2 regions of the Nonomuraea coxensis DSM 45129 genome follow, and region 2 is predicted to be linked to the other one. Evidence: riboswitches for the same ligand, from Rfam matches in the RefSeq annotation. Region 2 holds a riboswitch; the other holds the start of a gene.

Region 1 (7,025 bases), 3.1 Mb from region 2:
CGGGTTCGCCGGGTTCGTGGACATCGTGGACGCGGTCGGCGGGGTCGAGATCAACGTACGGGCCGCCGTCGACGACCCCAAGGCCGGGCTCAAGCTGAAGAAGGGCACCCAGGTGCTCAACGGCTCCCAGGCTCTCGGCTACGTACGCACCAGGAAGGGCGGCCTGCTGCCCGACTTCGAGCGGACCAAGCGGCAGCGGCAGTTCCTCGGCGCGGTCGTGAAGAAGGCGGCCAGCCCCGGCGTGCTGCTCAACCCGTTCACGTCGATCCCGCTGGCCATGAGCGCCACCGACGCCGTCGAGGTCGACACGGGCACGGGCGTGTTCGACATGCTGTCGCTCGGGCTGTCGATGGGCGACAGCCCGGTGACGACCGTGGTGCCCTTCGGCGGGGAGGAGAGCGTGCCGAGCGGCGGCACGGCGATCAAGTGGGACCGCACCAAGGCGCTGGCCCTGTTCGACGCGCTCAAGGAGGACCGGCCGGTGCCGAAGGACGTGATCGACGCCAACTGAGGCCGCCCTGCCGGTCGGCCGGTCAGCCGCCGCCGCCGGCGGTGGCCGCGACCGTGGCGGCGGTGATCGCGGTGACGGTGGCGGCGTTGATGGAGGCGATCGTCCTGGCCACCGCGTCGCCCGCCCAGGCGCCCTCGGAGATCTCCTTCACGCGCTCCTTGCTCGCCCCGGGGAACGCCTTGCGGTCGAGCTTGGCCGCGTGCATGACCGCGATCAGGGCGGCGGTGCGGGCGTCGGGGTCCGCGCCGCCGAGCACGCTCGCCACCCGCTCCCTGACCTCGGCCTCCACGCCGGGGTCGGCCTCCGGCCAGCGCGTGACGGGGAAGAGGCCGAGCACCTTGCCCCGCTGCTCGGTCAGCACCCCGGCCTCGGCGAGCCTGGTCAGCAGGCGCGTCCGCAGCTTGGACGACTGCAGGCGCTGCACCCACCAGGCGGGCTTGCGCTCCTTGTGTTCTCCGGCGACGCGGCTCAGCACGGCCTTCAGCTCGTCGTCCAGTTCGTCATCCGGCTCGTCGTCGCCGAGCGGTGCGGTGCCGGTGAGGACGAGCTTCTTGTCCGACAACTCGACGCGGCCTTCGACGGCGAGCTCGGCGAGGAGCGCGCCGGCCAGCGCGGGGTCGAGCTGCATGGTGCTGATGAGCTGCTTGCCCTCGTCCTCGCTGTAGGCGAGCAGGAGGAGTTCTTCGGCGATCGTCACCTTCATGCCCCGACACTAATCGCCCGGCGCTTTCCACAGGCTGTGGATGGTCCGGTGCGCACCGTACGCTGGGGGCATGCCGGAACTTCCCGAAGTGGAGTCTCTGGCCCACTTCCTGCGCGAAAGGGCGGTGGGCCGGTCCATCATGGCCGTCGACGTGGTCGGCATCCAGGCGCTCAAGACGTTCGATCCGCCGGTCACGGCGCTCGGCGGGCTGACCGTGACCGGGGTGGCGAGGCACGGCAAGTTCCTCGACCTCGACTGCGACGGGCTGCACCTGGTCATCCATCTGGCGCGGGCCGGATGGCTGCGCTGGCGCGACGACCTGTCGGGGGCCAGGCCGGTGCGGCCGGGCAAGGGCCCGCTCGCGGCTCGGGTGCGCTTCGCGCCGGACGACGAGGGCCTGGCGCCGGGGTTCGAGCTGACGGAGGCGGGGACGCAGAAGCGGCTCGCCATCTATGTCACGAAAAATCCGGACGAGGTGCCCGGTGTCGCCGCGCTCGGCCCCGACCCCCTCGACCCGGCCTTCACCGTGGACGCGCTGAAGCGCATCGTGGGCGGCAACCGTACGCAGATCAAGGGCCTGCTCCGCGACCAGAAGATCATCGCGGGGATCGGCAACGCCTACTCCGACGAGGTGCTGCACGCGGCGCGGATGTCCCCGTTCAAGATCGCTGGAACGCTGACCGACGCGCAGGTCGCCGACCTGCACGAGGCCATCGTCACCACGCTCGCCGACGCCGTCGAGCGGGCGCACGGCCTCGCGGCCAAGGACCTCAAGGCGGAGAAGAAGTCGGGCCTTCGCGTGCACAACCGGGCGGGGCAGCCCTGCGACGTGTGCGGCGACACGATCCGCGAGGTGTCGTTCGCCGACTCCTCGCTGCAGTACTGCCCCACCTGCCAGACGGGCGGCAAGCCGCTGGCCGACCGGCGCATGTCCAAGCTGCTCAAATGACCTCGCGCGGGCGGGACAATGGAAGCATGACTGTTCCTGAGACCGAGGCCGGCGCGGTTCCCGCTGACGCCTATCTGCTCGACGTGCGCGAGCAGGACGAATGGCTCGCGGGCCACGCGCCGCACGCCGTGCACATCCCCATGACCCAGATCCAGGGCCGGGTCGGGGAGATCCCGGCCGACCGCACCGTCTACGTCGTCTGCCGGGTCGGCGGCCGGTCGCTGCAGGTCGCGGCCTGGCTCAACCAGCTCGGGCGCGACGCCGTCAACGTCGGCGGCGGCATGCAGTCGTGGGAGGCCGCGCGCCTGCCCATGGTGAGCGAGACGGGCCAGGAGCCGTTCGTGGCCTGATCGGCCGGAGACGATCCTCATATGGCGCTTTCGACGCCATTGGGGCATCATGAGGGCGAAAACTGCAGATTGTCGCGGGAGCTCGGGGTTCGCCGGGCTGAGAGGGCAGCTTTCCAGCCGCTGCCGACCGCCTGAACCTGTCCGGGTAATGCCGGCGTAGGGAGCGTGCGATGGCGCAGGTCGCCGACGAAGTCCCCCTGACCCTCGACGGCGCGTCGCCGAAGACGCTGGGCGTCCTCGACCAGGGCGCCCTCTGGGCCAACCTCGGTGTCAGCCTCCTCGGCTTCTCCGGGGCGCTGTTCCTGCTCGACCCCCTCGGCAACGCTCCGCTCAGCCTGGCGGCCGCGCTCGTCGCGGCGCTGGTCGGCAGCCTCATCGGCACCGCCATGGTGGGCCTGTCCGCCGTCCCGGGAACGCAGACCGGGCAGCCCGCCATGGTGCTGCTGCGCGGGCTGTTCGGGGCGAGGATCTCCTACGTCCCCACGGTGCTGAACATCGTCCAGATGCTCGGCTGGGGGGCGTTCGAGCTGTGGGTGATCGCCAAGGCCGCCACCGCGATCTTCGGCGGGGTGCCGTACCAGGTGTGGGTGATCGCCGCCGGGGTGCTCACCACCGCGCTGACGATCTGGCCGCTCGGCTCGATCCGGCTGCTGCGCCGCTACGTCACGGCCGGCGTGATCGTCTCGATGCTCTGGTTCACGTGGTTCTTCCTGAACGAGGCCCCCACGCACGCCGGCGGCTCGTGGACCGCCTTCCCCGCCGCCGTCGACTACGTGATCGCCCTGTCGGTCTCCTGGGTGCCGATGGCCGCCGACTTCGCCCGGCACTCCCGCTCCAGCCGGGCCGCGTTCACCGGCGTCGTCGGCGGCTACACGCTGGCCCAGGTCGCCTGCCTGGGGCTCGGCGTGTACGCGGTCGCCATCGCCGGCTCCGCCGCCGTCACCGCCGACAGCACGGCGGTCTTCGCGCCGTTCGTGGCGGCGCCGCTCGGCGCGCTGTTCTTCGGCATCCTGGTGCTGCGCGAGACCGACCAGTCGTTCGCGAACGTCTACTCGACCACCATGTCCCTGCAGAACCTCATGCCGCGCGTGGACCGGCGGGTGTTCTCGGTCGCGATCGGCGTGCTGACCGTCGCCATCGCCCTGGTCGTGGACGTGACCTCCTACGGCGCGTTCCTCGGCGTGATCGGCGCGGTCTTCGTGCCGATGTTCGCCGTGCTGGCCGTCGACTACTTCGTCTTCGCCCGCGCCGGCTCCTGGAACACCGCCGAGGACGCCCCCTCGCGCCGGAGCATGCTGGTGCCGTGGGCGCTCGGCTTCGTCGCCTACTGGCTGACCACCTCGACGCCCACCGTCGCCGCCTGGGACGGGATCTGGGCGGGCCTTCGCGACGCGATCGGCTTCACCCGCCAGCCGTGGATGAACGGCGCGCTCGGCGCGGCCCTGGTGGCGGCGCTGGTGACGCTGCTCGCCGGGGCTCTCACGGCCCGATCGAGGCGCGCCGTTCGACGTTGAGCAGGTGCTGCTTGGCGGCGACGCCCCCCGCGTAGTCGCCGAGCGCGCCGTCCTCGCGCACCACCCGGTGGCAGGGGACGATCACGCAGAGGGGGTTGGAGGCCAGCGCGTTGCCGATCGCCCGCAGCGCGCGCGGCCGGCCGATGCTCTCGCCGATGCTCTCCAGCGTCGTGGTCGTGCCGTAGGGGACCGCCATCGTCTTCTGCAGCACCGTGCGCGCGAACGGCGTGGCGAGCGCCAGGTCGACCGGCGTGGCGAAGGCCCGCAGCCGGCCCGAGAAGTAGGCGTCCAGCTCTCTCCGCAGCGGGTCGAGGCGTCGCGGGTCGGGGCCGATGAAGCGGCCCACGCTCCGGCTGATCAGCTCGAAGACGTCGTTCTCCGGCTCGAAGGAGCAGGCCACGGCGCCCTTGCCGGTCACCGCCAGCACCAGCCGGCCCACGGCTCCGTCGTAGGTGCCGAACGCGATGTCCGGTGAGTCCCCCCGGTAGGTGCTGGAGGTCACGCGCAGCAGGGCGTCCAGTTCGCCGCTCGTCATGCCCTCGCCCCTCCCGGAATTGTCGTGACCGCAGCGTATCGGACGGATCGCCCGACGCACCCACCGCGCCACGTGCACTATGGAGGAGTGGGGGACCAATGGGCCGGTAGTGACGACGAGATCGCCCGCGCGGTGCTCGCCAGCTCGCCCAACGCCGTCGTGGCGGTCGACAGGGACCAGACCGTGCTGGTCTGGAACGAGGCGGCCGAGCGGCTGTTCGGCTGGACGGCCGCCGAGATGCTGGGTCGCCGGGCGCCGATCGTCCCGGCGGAGCTGACCGCCGAGCACAACGCGGCGCTGGAGCGCGTACGGACCGGCGGCCAGGTGTCGGTGCGGACCAAGCGGCTCGACAGCGCCGGCGACCTCCTCGACGTGCGGGTGGACATCAGCGCGCTGCGGCTCGGCAGCGCCGTCGCCGGCTACGTGTGCGTGCACCACCTGACCAGGGCCGACCAGGTCGCGAAGGACCGCATGGCGCGCCGGGCCAGGCTCGTGCGCCGGCTGACCGACGTGGTCGGCGACATCAACTCCGACCTGGAGCTTTCGGCCGTGCTCGACCGCATCTCGGCCAGCCTGACCGAGCTGACCGGGGCCGACGCGGGCGGGTTCGTGCTCATCGAGGGGGAGCGGCTGCGGCTGGTGAGCACGTACCAGTTGCCGGACGGCCTCCGCGGCACCACCACCGACCTGCGGACGAGCCTCGTGGACCGGCTCTTACGCACGGGCAGGACCGTCATGCTGGAGTCGAGCGGGCTCGACGACCTCGTGTGGGCCCGGCTGGACGGCCTGCACACGATCGCGCTCGGCCTGGCCGCGGTCGGCGGCCGGCCCTACGGAGCGCTCTACGCGCTGTTCGCCAGGAGCACCCCGGGCCACCTGGAGCTGGAGCTGCTGGAGCTGCTGGCCGGGCACGCGGGCATCGCGGTCGGCAACGCCGTCGCCTACCAGGAGGCGGTGCGGCAGCGGGCCCACGAGCGGGCCGTGTTCGACGCGAGCGCCGACGGCATCGCCGTGCTCGACGAGGCCGGGCGGGTCGTGCGCTGGAACCCGGCCGCCGCCGAGATCACCGCGATCCCCCCGGAGGCCGTGCTCGGCGGGCCGCCGCCGTTCCCGCTGCCCGCGCCGGGCGAGAAGCTCACCTTCCAGCTGGAGACCGGGCGGTGGCTGGACGTGGTGGGCGCGCGGATCGAGGAGACCGGCGAGGTCGTGGTCGACTTCCGCGACGTCACCCGGGCCAAGGAGCTGGAGGAGGCCAAGGACCTGTTCCTCGCGACCACCAGCCACGAGCTGCGCACGCCGATCACGATCGTGCGGGGCTTCGCCTCGACGCTCGACGCCCGCTGGGACAAGCTCGGCGACCTGGAGCGGCGCGCGGCCGTGCACACGATCGCCGAGCGGGCCAGGTCGCTCGGCCAGCTCATGGACCACCTGCTGCTCGGCGCGCGGGCCGGGGCGGACGAGCTGAAGGTGCGCATCGAGGAGTTCGACCTGGCCGAGCGCATCCACGTGGCCACGCTGGGGCTGCCCGTGCTGTCGGACCGGCACCGGGTGGAGGTCGCGATCGGCGGCGAGCTGCCGTACGTGCTGGGCGACGCGCTCGCCACGGACATCGTGCTCGGGCAGCTTCTGGAGAACGCCTTCAAGTACTCGCCCAAGGGCGGGCTGATCACGGTGGGGGCGTGGCCGGAGGACGACAACGTGGTCGTCGTGGTGGACGACGAGGGCGTCGGTATCGCCGCTCCTGACCGGGAACGGGTCTTCGAGCGGTTCGTCCAGGTGGACAGCGGCGACCGGAGAAGGTTTGGTGGAGTAGGGCTCGGGCTCTACATCGTCCGCAGCCTGGCGAGGGCACAAGGGGGAGACGTGAGCGCACATCCGAGACCCGGCGGGGGCACCAGGATGCGGCTGGTGCTGAAGGGTTCCGGCACTATCGGATCCGACACACCGATGCGGTAACGAGGTGGTCACGGTTGAGCTGATCTATCTTCCAATGTGTACAAGCTGTGATCGAGATGCGGTTTCTGGGATCGAGTAACGGGGCATTTCGGTCGTACCGGGGAGTGTTCCCGCGGGGGGCACAGGGAACGGGGAGGTGGGTGTGTCAAGCGTGGTGCTGCTGCCGTACGCGCCGTCCAGCGTCGCCGTCGCCCGCCAGCGTCTGAGCACGGACCTGCAGGACAGCGGGGTCTTCGCGACGGCGATCGACGACGCGGTGCTCGTCGTGAGCGAGCTGTTGAGCAACGCGCTGCGGCACGCGCACCCGCTGCCCTCGGGCATGGTGAGGGTCGCCTGGCTGCGCAGCGACGAGCACATCGAGGTGGCGGTGAGTGACGGGGGCGCCGCGACCGAACCACGGGCGGGGCGGCCGACCCTGTCCTCGCTCGGCGGGCGGGGGCTCGGCATCGTGGAGTACGTGGCGGAGAGCTGGGGAGTGCGCCATGACGGGGACACGACGACGGTGTG
Region 2 (7,025 bases):
ATCACCTGGGGGACGAGGGCGAGCTGCTGGTCGTCGCGGGCCTGGGCGTCGCCCTGGCCGAACCACTGCCAGAAGTCGGTCTGGCAGCGCGCCACCGTGACCATCACCTGCGCGCCCCCGTCGACCTCGGACTTGGCCTTCGGCACCTGGGCGATGACCGTGCACGGCTCGGCGTCGTCGTCCACCTCCTGGACCTGCACCTGGAAGCCCTGCTGCCCGAGGTAGGCGGCGGCCTCGTCCTTCGGCATGCCGCTGACGTCGGGCATCACCAGGCCGGCGCTGACGAAGATGTCGACCCGCGCGCCCTCCTTGACCTTCTCGCCCACCTGCGGCGAGGAGCGGATCACCTTGTCGCGCTCGACCTGCGTGTTGGGCAGGCGCTTCACCGAGCCCGGGGTGAGCCCCTCCTTGGCGAGCGCGGCGCGGGCGTCGTTGCCGGTCATGCCGGTGACGTTGGGCACGACCACGCGCTTGGGGCCGAGCGAGGGCGTCAGCGTGATCGTGCTGCCCTGCTCGACCTCGGTGCCGGCGACCGGCTCCATGGCCAGCACCAGGCCCTCGGCGGTCTTCTCGGAGTACTGGCCAGGAGCCGTCTTGACCTTGAAACCGCCGTTGACCGCGCTCTGCTCGGCCAGCACCATGTTCTTGCCGACCAGGCTGGGCACCCGGACGTAGTCGGGCTGGGCGAAGAACCACCCGGTCAGCGCGATGGCGACGACCATGACGGCGGCCAGCCCCACCAGGAACCAGTTGGGCCGGAACCCGCGCCGCCGCGACGGCTCGGGCACCTCGACGCGCGGCTGGATGAGCGTGTGCGCGGGGGCGTCCTGCGGCATCGACGGGGCCGCGTGCACGGCCGTGCGGTCGTTGGGCTGGGACGGCGGCTGCGGGCGGAACCGCGCCCCTGACCCGGCCATCGGGCCCGGCATCGCCCCGGACACGGCGCCGGACATCGGGCCGGACATCGGGCCGGACAGCTGGCCCGGCATCGCGCCGGAGACCGTCTGAGCCCCTGAGCCCGCCGCGGCGCCCGGGCCCGTCATCGCGCCCGAGCCGGGGAACGGCACCGGGCCTGAACCCGGCGCCCGCCCGTACGGCTGCGCCTGCGGCGTCGGCGGGATCGTGGTGCGCGGCAGCATGCGGTGCGCGTCGACCGCCGCCACCAGCAGGGCCGTGGCGTCCTTGGGCCGGTCGTGCGGCTCGCGCGCGGTCGCCTGCGCCACCAGCGTGTCGATCAGCGGCGGCACGTCGGGCACCAGCGCCGACGGCGGCGGCACCGTGTCGTGCACGTGCCGGTAGGCGACCGACATCGGTGTCTCGCCGTCGTAGGGCTGCTGCCCGGTCACCAGCTCGAACAGCATGATGCCGGCCGCGTAGACGTCGCTGCGCACGTCGGCCGCGCCCGTGAGCACCTGCTCGGGCGCCATGTAGCCGATCGTGCCGATCATCACGCCGGTGCGCGTCTGGTTGGTCGCCTCGATGGCCTTGGCCAGGCCGAAGTCCACGACCTTGACCCGCCCGTCGTCGGTCATCAGGACGTTTTCCGGCTTGACGTCGCGGTGCACCATGCCGGCCTGGTGGGCGGCGCCGAGGGCGGCCAGCACCGGGATCAGGATCTCCAGCGCCTCGCGGGCGGGCAGCCGGCCGCGCTCGCGCAGGACGTCGCGGAGCGTGCGGCCCGGCACGTACTCCATCGACAGGTAGACGACGTCGTTGTCGGTGCCCTGGTCGAAGACGTGCACGACGTTGGGATGGGAGAGACTGGCCACCGACTTCGCCTCGCCGATGAACCTCCTGACGAACGCGGGGTCCTCGGCGAGCGAGCGGTGCATGACCTTCAGCGCGACGGTCCGGTCCAGCCGGACGTCGAGCGCCAGGTAGACGGTCGCCATACCGCCCCGGGCGATCCGGCTCTCGATGCGATAGCGTCCATCGAGGAGCCGCCCGACCAGAGGGTCCGCAGTCGTCGTATCCACCCGGCTGAGTTTACGGGCGTTTTGGCACCGGCAGGGCCCAGCCGCCCGAAACCGATGCCGAGCCGTGCCCCCTGGAACGCGCCGGAGCCCCGCGAGCTCCGGCGTGCCCCGCGCGTCCCGCGCGTCCCGCGCGTCAGGAGGTCACGGGGGAGTCAGGGGGCCATGGGGGAGGACGCCTCGGCGTAGCGGCGGCGCGGGATGCGCCCCGCCTGCCGCGCCTGCCGCCCGGCCGTCACCGCCGCCCTCATGGCCGCCGCCATCAGGTCGGGCCGCTGGGCGCGGGTGACCGCCGTGGCCAGCAGCACCGCGTCGCAGCCGAGCTCCATCGCGAGCGCGGCGTCGCTGGCCGTGCCGATCCCCGCGTCGAGGATCACCGGCACCGACGCGGCCTCCACGATCAGCTCGATGTTGTGCGGGTTGCGGATGCCGAGCCCTGACCCGATCGGCGCGCCCAGGGGCATCACCGCCGCGCAGCCCGCCTGCTCCATCCGCCGGGCCAGCGCCGGGTCGTCCCCGATGTACGGGAGCACCACGAACCCGTCGGCCACCAGCCGCTCGGCCGCGTCGAACGTCTCGATGGGGTCCGGCAGCAGCGTCCGCTCGTCGGCGATGACCTCCAGCTTGACCCAGTTCGTGCCGAGGGCCTCCCTGGCCAGGCGGGCCGTCAGCACGGCGTCGCCCGCGGTGAAGCAGCCGGCCGTGTTGGGCAGCACCTTGATGTCGCGCTCGCGCAGCACGTCGAGCACCGAGCCGCGGGCGCGCGGGTCGAGCCGGCGCATCGCCACCGTGGTCAGCTCGGTGCCGGACGCCGCCAGCGCCTGGTCGAGCACCTCCAGCGAGGGGGCGCCGCCGGTGCCCATGATGAGCCGGGAGGAGAACTTCTCCCCGGCGATGATCAGATCATCCACCCTGCACCGCCGTCAGCACCTCCACGCGGTCGCGCTCGCGCAGCGCCGTGGTCTCCCAGGCGCCGCGCGTGACCACCTCGTCGTTGACCGCCACGGCGACCCCGGTGGTCGCCGCCGTCAGGGCCCGTACGGCCTGCGCCACGGTCGTGCCGTCGGCGACCTCGTGCGCGGCCCCGTTGATCTGCACCATCATGCGATCTCTCCAAATCTCGCCGGCGAGCACAACGCCGCCGGCCCGCCCTCCTCGCCGCCCGCCTCCCCGGCCACCAGGGCCGCCGTGAGGGGCGCGAGCAGCACACCGCCCCGGTGGTGGCCGGTGGCGAGCACCAGCCCGTCACCCGCCGGCCCGACGATCGGCACGTTGTCCGGCGTGCCGGGGCGCAGGCCCGCCACCACGTCGGCCAGCTCCAGCTCGGTCACGCCCGGCACCAGCTCCCTGGCGTCGCGCAGCAGCTCGTACAGGCCGCCCGCGGTCACCCGGGTGTCGAAGCCCAGCTCCTCCTGGGTCGCGCCGACCACCAGCTCGCCGTCGCCCCGGGGGACGAGGTAGACGGACGAGCCGTGCACGGAGCCGCGTACGCACCGGGTCAGCAGCGGCTGCGGCGAGCGCAGGCGCAGGATCTGCCCCTTGACCGGCCGCACCGGCACCCCGGCCAGCCCGGCGCTCCAGGCCCCGGCCGCCAGCACCACCGTCGTGGCCGCAAGCTCCGCGCCCCCCTCCAGCCGCACCCCCACGACCCGCCCAGCAGCCCCGTCCTCGCGCAGCAGCTCGGTGACCCGGGTGCGGACGATCGGCACGGCCCGCCGTTCCAGTGCGGTCAGCAGCGCCGCCGTCACGCGGCGCGGGTCCACCCAGGCGTCCCCGGAGGCCAGCAGGCCGCCGCGCACCGACGGCGCCAGCATGGGCTCCAGGCGGCGGCACTCGCGCCCGGTCAGCCGCTCCACCGGCAGCCCCAGCTTGTCCATGAACGCGGCCAGCTCGTCCAGCGCCGCGAGGTCGTCGGCCCCGAACGCCACGTCGAGCGTGCCCTCGGCGCGCAGGTCCACCCCGCCCGCCCCCTCGGGCAGCCCCGCGTCGGCGGCCAGCTCGGCGGCGAAGGCCGGCCAGCGGCGCAGCGACGCGAGCCCGAGCCGCAGCAGCGGCTCCTCGGTGTAGGTCACCTCGCTGACCGGCGCCAGCATGCCCGCCGCCGCGTGCGAAGCCCCGCCCGCGGGATCGGGGTCGACCACGGTGACCGGCCGCCCCGCCCGCGCCAGCCGCCACGCGACCGACAGCCCGACGATCCCGCCGCCGACGATGACCTCCACCATGCGCTCCCTTCGCCGGCATGATCCGGATCAGGTGTCTTGCGGTCGAAGGCCCGACGCAGCCTTCCTCTCAGCCCGGTCACGGCCGGACTCCCGCGCGTCTTACGCCCCCACCCTACGACGTCCCCGGCGGCTCCAGGCACGACCCCCTTCGCCGCCGGGCCCCGTACCCGTCTATGGTCTTGGTCGTGGACCATGTCGTGGTGGTGGGAGCGGGCCTGGCCGGCGTACGCACGGTCGAGGCGCTGCGCGGGCGCGGATTCGGCGGCAGGATCACCCTCGTCGGGCGGGAACGCCACCGCCCCTACGATCGCCCGCCCCTGACCAAGAGCGTGCTGCTCGGCGAGTCCGACACGACGTTCGTCGACACCGACCTCGCCGCGCTGCGCGTCGCCTTCCGACCCGGGGTGTCCGCCACCGCGCTGCGGCCGGGCGCCGTCGAGACCACCGAGGGCGAGCTCCGCTTCGACGGGCTGGTCATCGCCACCGGCGCCGACCCGGTCCGGCTGCCCGGAGACGGCCCCCAGCACGTCCTGCGCACCCTCGACGACGCCCACGAGCTGCGCGCCGCGCTCGTCCCCGGCGCCCGCGTCGTGGTCGTCGGCGCGGGCTGGGTGGGAGCCGAGGTGGCCACGGCCGCCCGCCGCGCCGGCTGCGTGGTCACGGTGGTCGAGGCCGGCCCCGCGCCGCTCGCCCTCGCCGTCGGCGCGGAGATCGGCGCCCGCACCGCACGCTGGTACGACGGCATCGACCTGCGTCTCGGCGCCATGGTCCACTCCGTCGAGGAGGGCGGCGTCGAGCTGGTCGGCGGCGAGTTCCTGGACGCGCACGTGGTCGTCGCCGGCATCGGCGTGCGCCCGGCCGTCCAGTGGCTGGCCGACGCCGACCTCGACCTGCACAACGGCGTCGTCGTGGACGAGCACCTGCGCGCCTCGCTGCCCGGCACGGTCGCGGTGGGCGACTGCGCCGCCTGGTGGTCGCGCCGCTTCCAGGACCGGCTGCGGGTCGAGCACTGGGACACCGCGCTCAACGCCCCCGAGGTCGCCGCCGCGAGCCTGCTCGGCGAGGACGCCGTCTACGACCCGGTCCCCTACTTCTGGTCGGAGCAGTTCGGGCACATGGTCCAGTACGCCGGCCACCACCCCGCGGGCGAGCGGCTGCTCTACCGCGGCGGCCCCGAGGGCAAGTGGTCCGCCGTATGGCTGAGGGGCGACGACACTCTCGCCGCCGTGTTCGCCGTGGACCGGCCGCGAGACCTCGTCCAGGGCCGCCGTATCATCGGCGCGGGCTCCCGGCTGGACGCGGAACGCCTGGTAGATCCAGAAGTACCCCTACGGGATTGTGTTGTTTGAGCAAGCACGGCATGTGGTAGTTGTGGTTCCGTGACGCTTTATGTTGCACAGATCGACCGGGAGACCGACCAGCTCGTCAGCGAGTGGCTCACGCTCCCCGAAGTGGCCAAGCGCCTGGATCTCCCGATCGGGCGGGCCAAGCAGCTCCTCAAGGATCACAAGCTCCTCGGCGTCCGCCGGGAGGGCGGCGGGTCCCCACAGGTGCCCGCGGTGTTCCTCGACGGGAAGGACGTGATGAAGGGCCTGCCGGGCACCCTGACCGTGCTGCGGGACGCCGGCTACGACGACGCCGAGTCCCTGCGCTGGCTCTTCACCCCCGACGACTCCCTGCCAGGCTCGCCCGTCGAGGCGATCAGGGCCGGCCGTCACACCGAGGTCAAGCGGCGTGCCCAAGCCCTCGCTTTCTGACGCCCGCCTCTATCTCTGCACCGACGGCCGCCGCGACCGCGGCGACCTGGCGCAGTTCCTCGACACGGTGCTGGCGGGCGGCGTGGACATCATCCAGCTGCGGGAGAAGGGACTGGAGGCCCGCGAAGAACTCGCCCTCCTCGACGTCTTCCGCGACGCCTGCGACCGGCACGGCAAACTGCTGGCGGTCAACGACCGGGCGGACATCGCCTACGCCGCCCGGCCCGACGTGCTCCACCTGGGGCAGGACGACCTTCCGTTGACGGTCGCGCGAGAGATACTCGGCGACGACTTCGTCATCGGACGGTCCACCCACTCCGCCGCCGAGGCTTCCGCCGCGGCCGTGGAGGAGGGCGTCGACTACTTCTGCTGCGGGCCCGTCTGGCCCACGCCGACCAAGCCGGGCCGCCCGGCCCCCGGCCCGTCGCTGCTGCGGCACGCGGCGTCGCTGGGCGAGGCGCGGCCGTGGTTCGGCATCGGCGGCATCGACCTCGGCAACCTCGACGAGGTCCTGTCGTACGGCGTGCGCCGGGTCGTCGTCGTGCGCGCCATCACCGAGGCCGACGATCCCGGCGCGGCGGCGGCGGAGTTCGCCAAGCGCCTCGCCGCGGCCTGACCGACCATCCGACCCTCGCGCCGCCCCACCGTCCGGTGGGGCGGCGCTCCCATGCCGGGAGCGGAAAAGGCCCGGCGGCCGGTAAGGCGGCGCGGGGCGTGGCCGGTCGAGTGGCGCGGGGTGTGGCCGGTCAGGTGGTGCGGGAGGTGGCGGCGATCGCGAGGTCCTTCAGGGCCGCCCGCGCCTCCTCCGTGACCGGGGCCCGGCCGAGCGCGTCCAGCGCCTCGCCGAGGTAGTCGCCGATCAGGTCCTCGCAGGCGCTCAGCGCGCCGGTGCCCTCGATGACGCCGCGCAGCGTGGTGACGCCGTCCTCGTCGAGCCCGGGGTCGCCGAGCAGGCGGCGCACGGTCGCGGCCTCGCCGGGGGAGGCGGCGGCGAGCGTACGGGCCACGAGCATGGTGCGCTTGCCCTCGCGCAGGTCGTCGCCCGCCGGCTTGCCGGTCTGCGCCGGGTCGCC

What was found. A riboswitch is a leader RNA that binds a small molecule or an ion and turns the genes downstream of it on or off. The one in region 2 is predicted to bind thiamine pyrophosphate.
Region 1: linked by a shared signal. The riboswitch ahead of Nocox_RS00635 (purine-cytosine permease family protein) and the one ahead of thiO (glycine oxidase ThiO) in region 2 are both predicted to bind thiamine pyrophosphate.

Annotation. Positions count from the first base shown of each region.
Region 1 is NZ_CP068985.1:128,465-135,489, forward strand. It holds gene Nocox_RS00615 (LCP family protein) at 1-511, shown strand, start outside; gene Nocox_RS00620 (GOLPH3/VPS74 family protein) at 534-1,214, opposite strand; gene Nocox_RS00625 (Fpg/Nei family DNA glycosylase) at 1,285-2,163, shown strand; gene Nocox_RS00630 (rhodanese-like domain-containing protein) at 2,190-2,513, shown strand; TPP riboswitch at 2,578-2,693, shown strand; gene Nocox_RS00635 (purine-cytosine permease family protein) at 2,684-4,027, shown strand; gene Nocox_RS00640 (methylated-DNA--[protein]-cysteine S-methyltransferase) at 3,993-4,562, opposite strand; gene Nocox_RS00645 (sensor histidine kinase) at 4,650-6,518, shown strand; gene Nocox_RS00650 (ATP-binding protein) at 6,661-7,025, shown strand, end outside.
Region 2 is NZ_CP068985.1:3,222,337-3,229,361, forward strand. It holds gene Nocox_RS15010 (Stk1 family PASTA domain-containing Ser/Thr kinase) at 1-1,976, opposite strand, end outside; gene Nocox_RS15015 (thiazole synthase) at 2,129-2,836, opposite strand; gene thiS (sulfur carrier protein ThiS) at 2,877-3,077, opposite strand; gene thiO (glycine oxidase ThiO) at 3,074-4,195, opposite strand; TPP riboswitch at 4,183-4,299, opposite strand; gene Nocox_RS15030 (NAD(P)/FAD-dependent oxidoreductase) at 4,381-5,544, shown strand; gene Nocox_RS15035 (Rv2175c family DNA-binding protein) at 5,575-5,952, shown strand; gene thiE (thiamine phosphate synthase) at 5,930-6,568, shown strand; gene Nocox_RS15045 (polyprenyl synthetase family protein) at 6,699-7,025, opposite strand, start outside.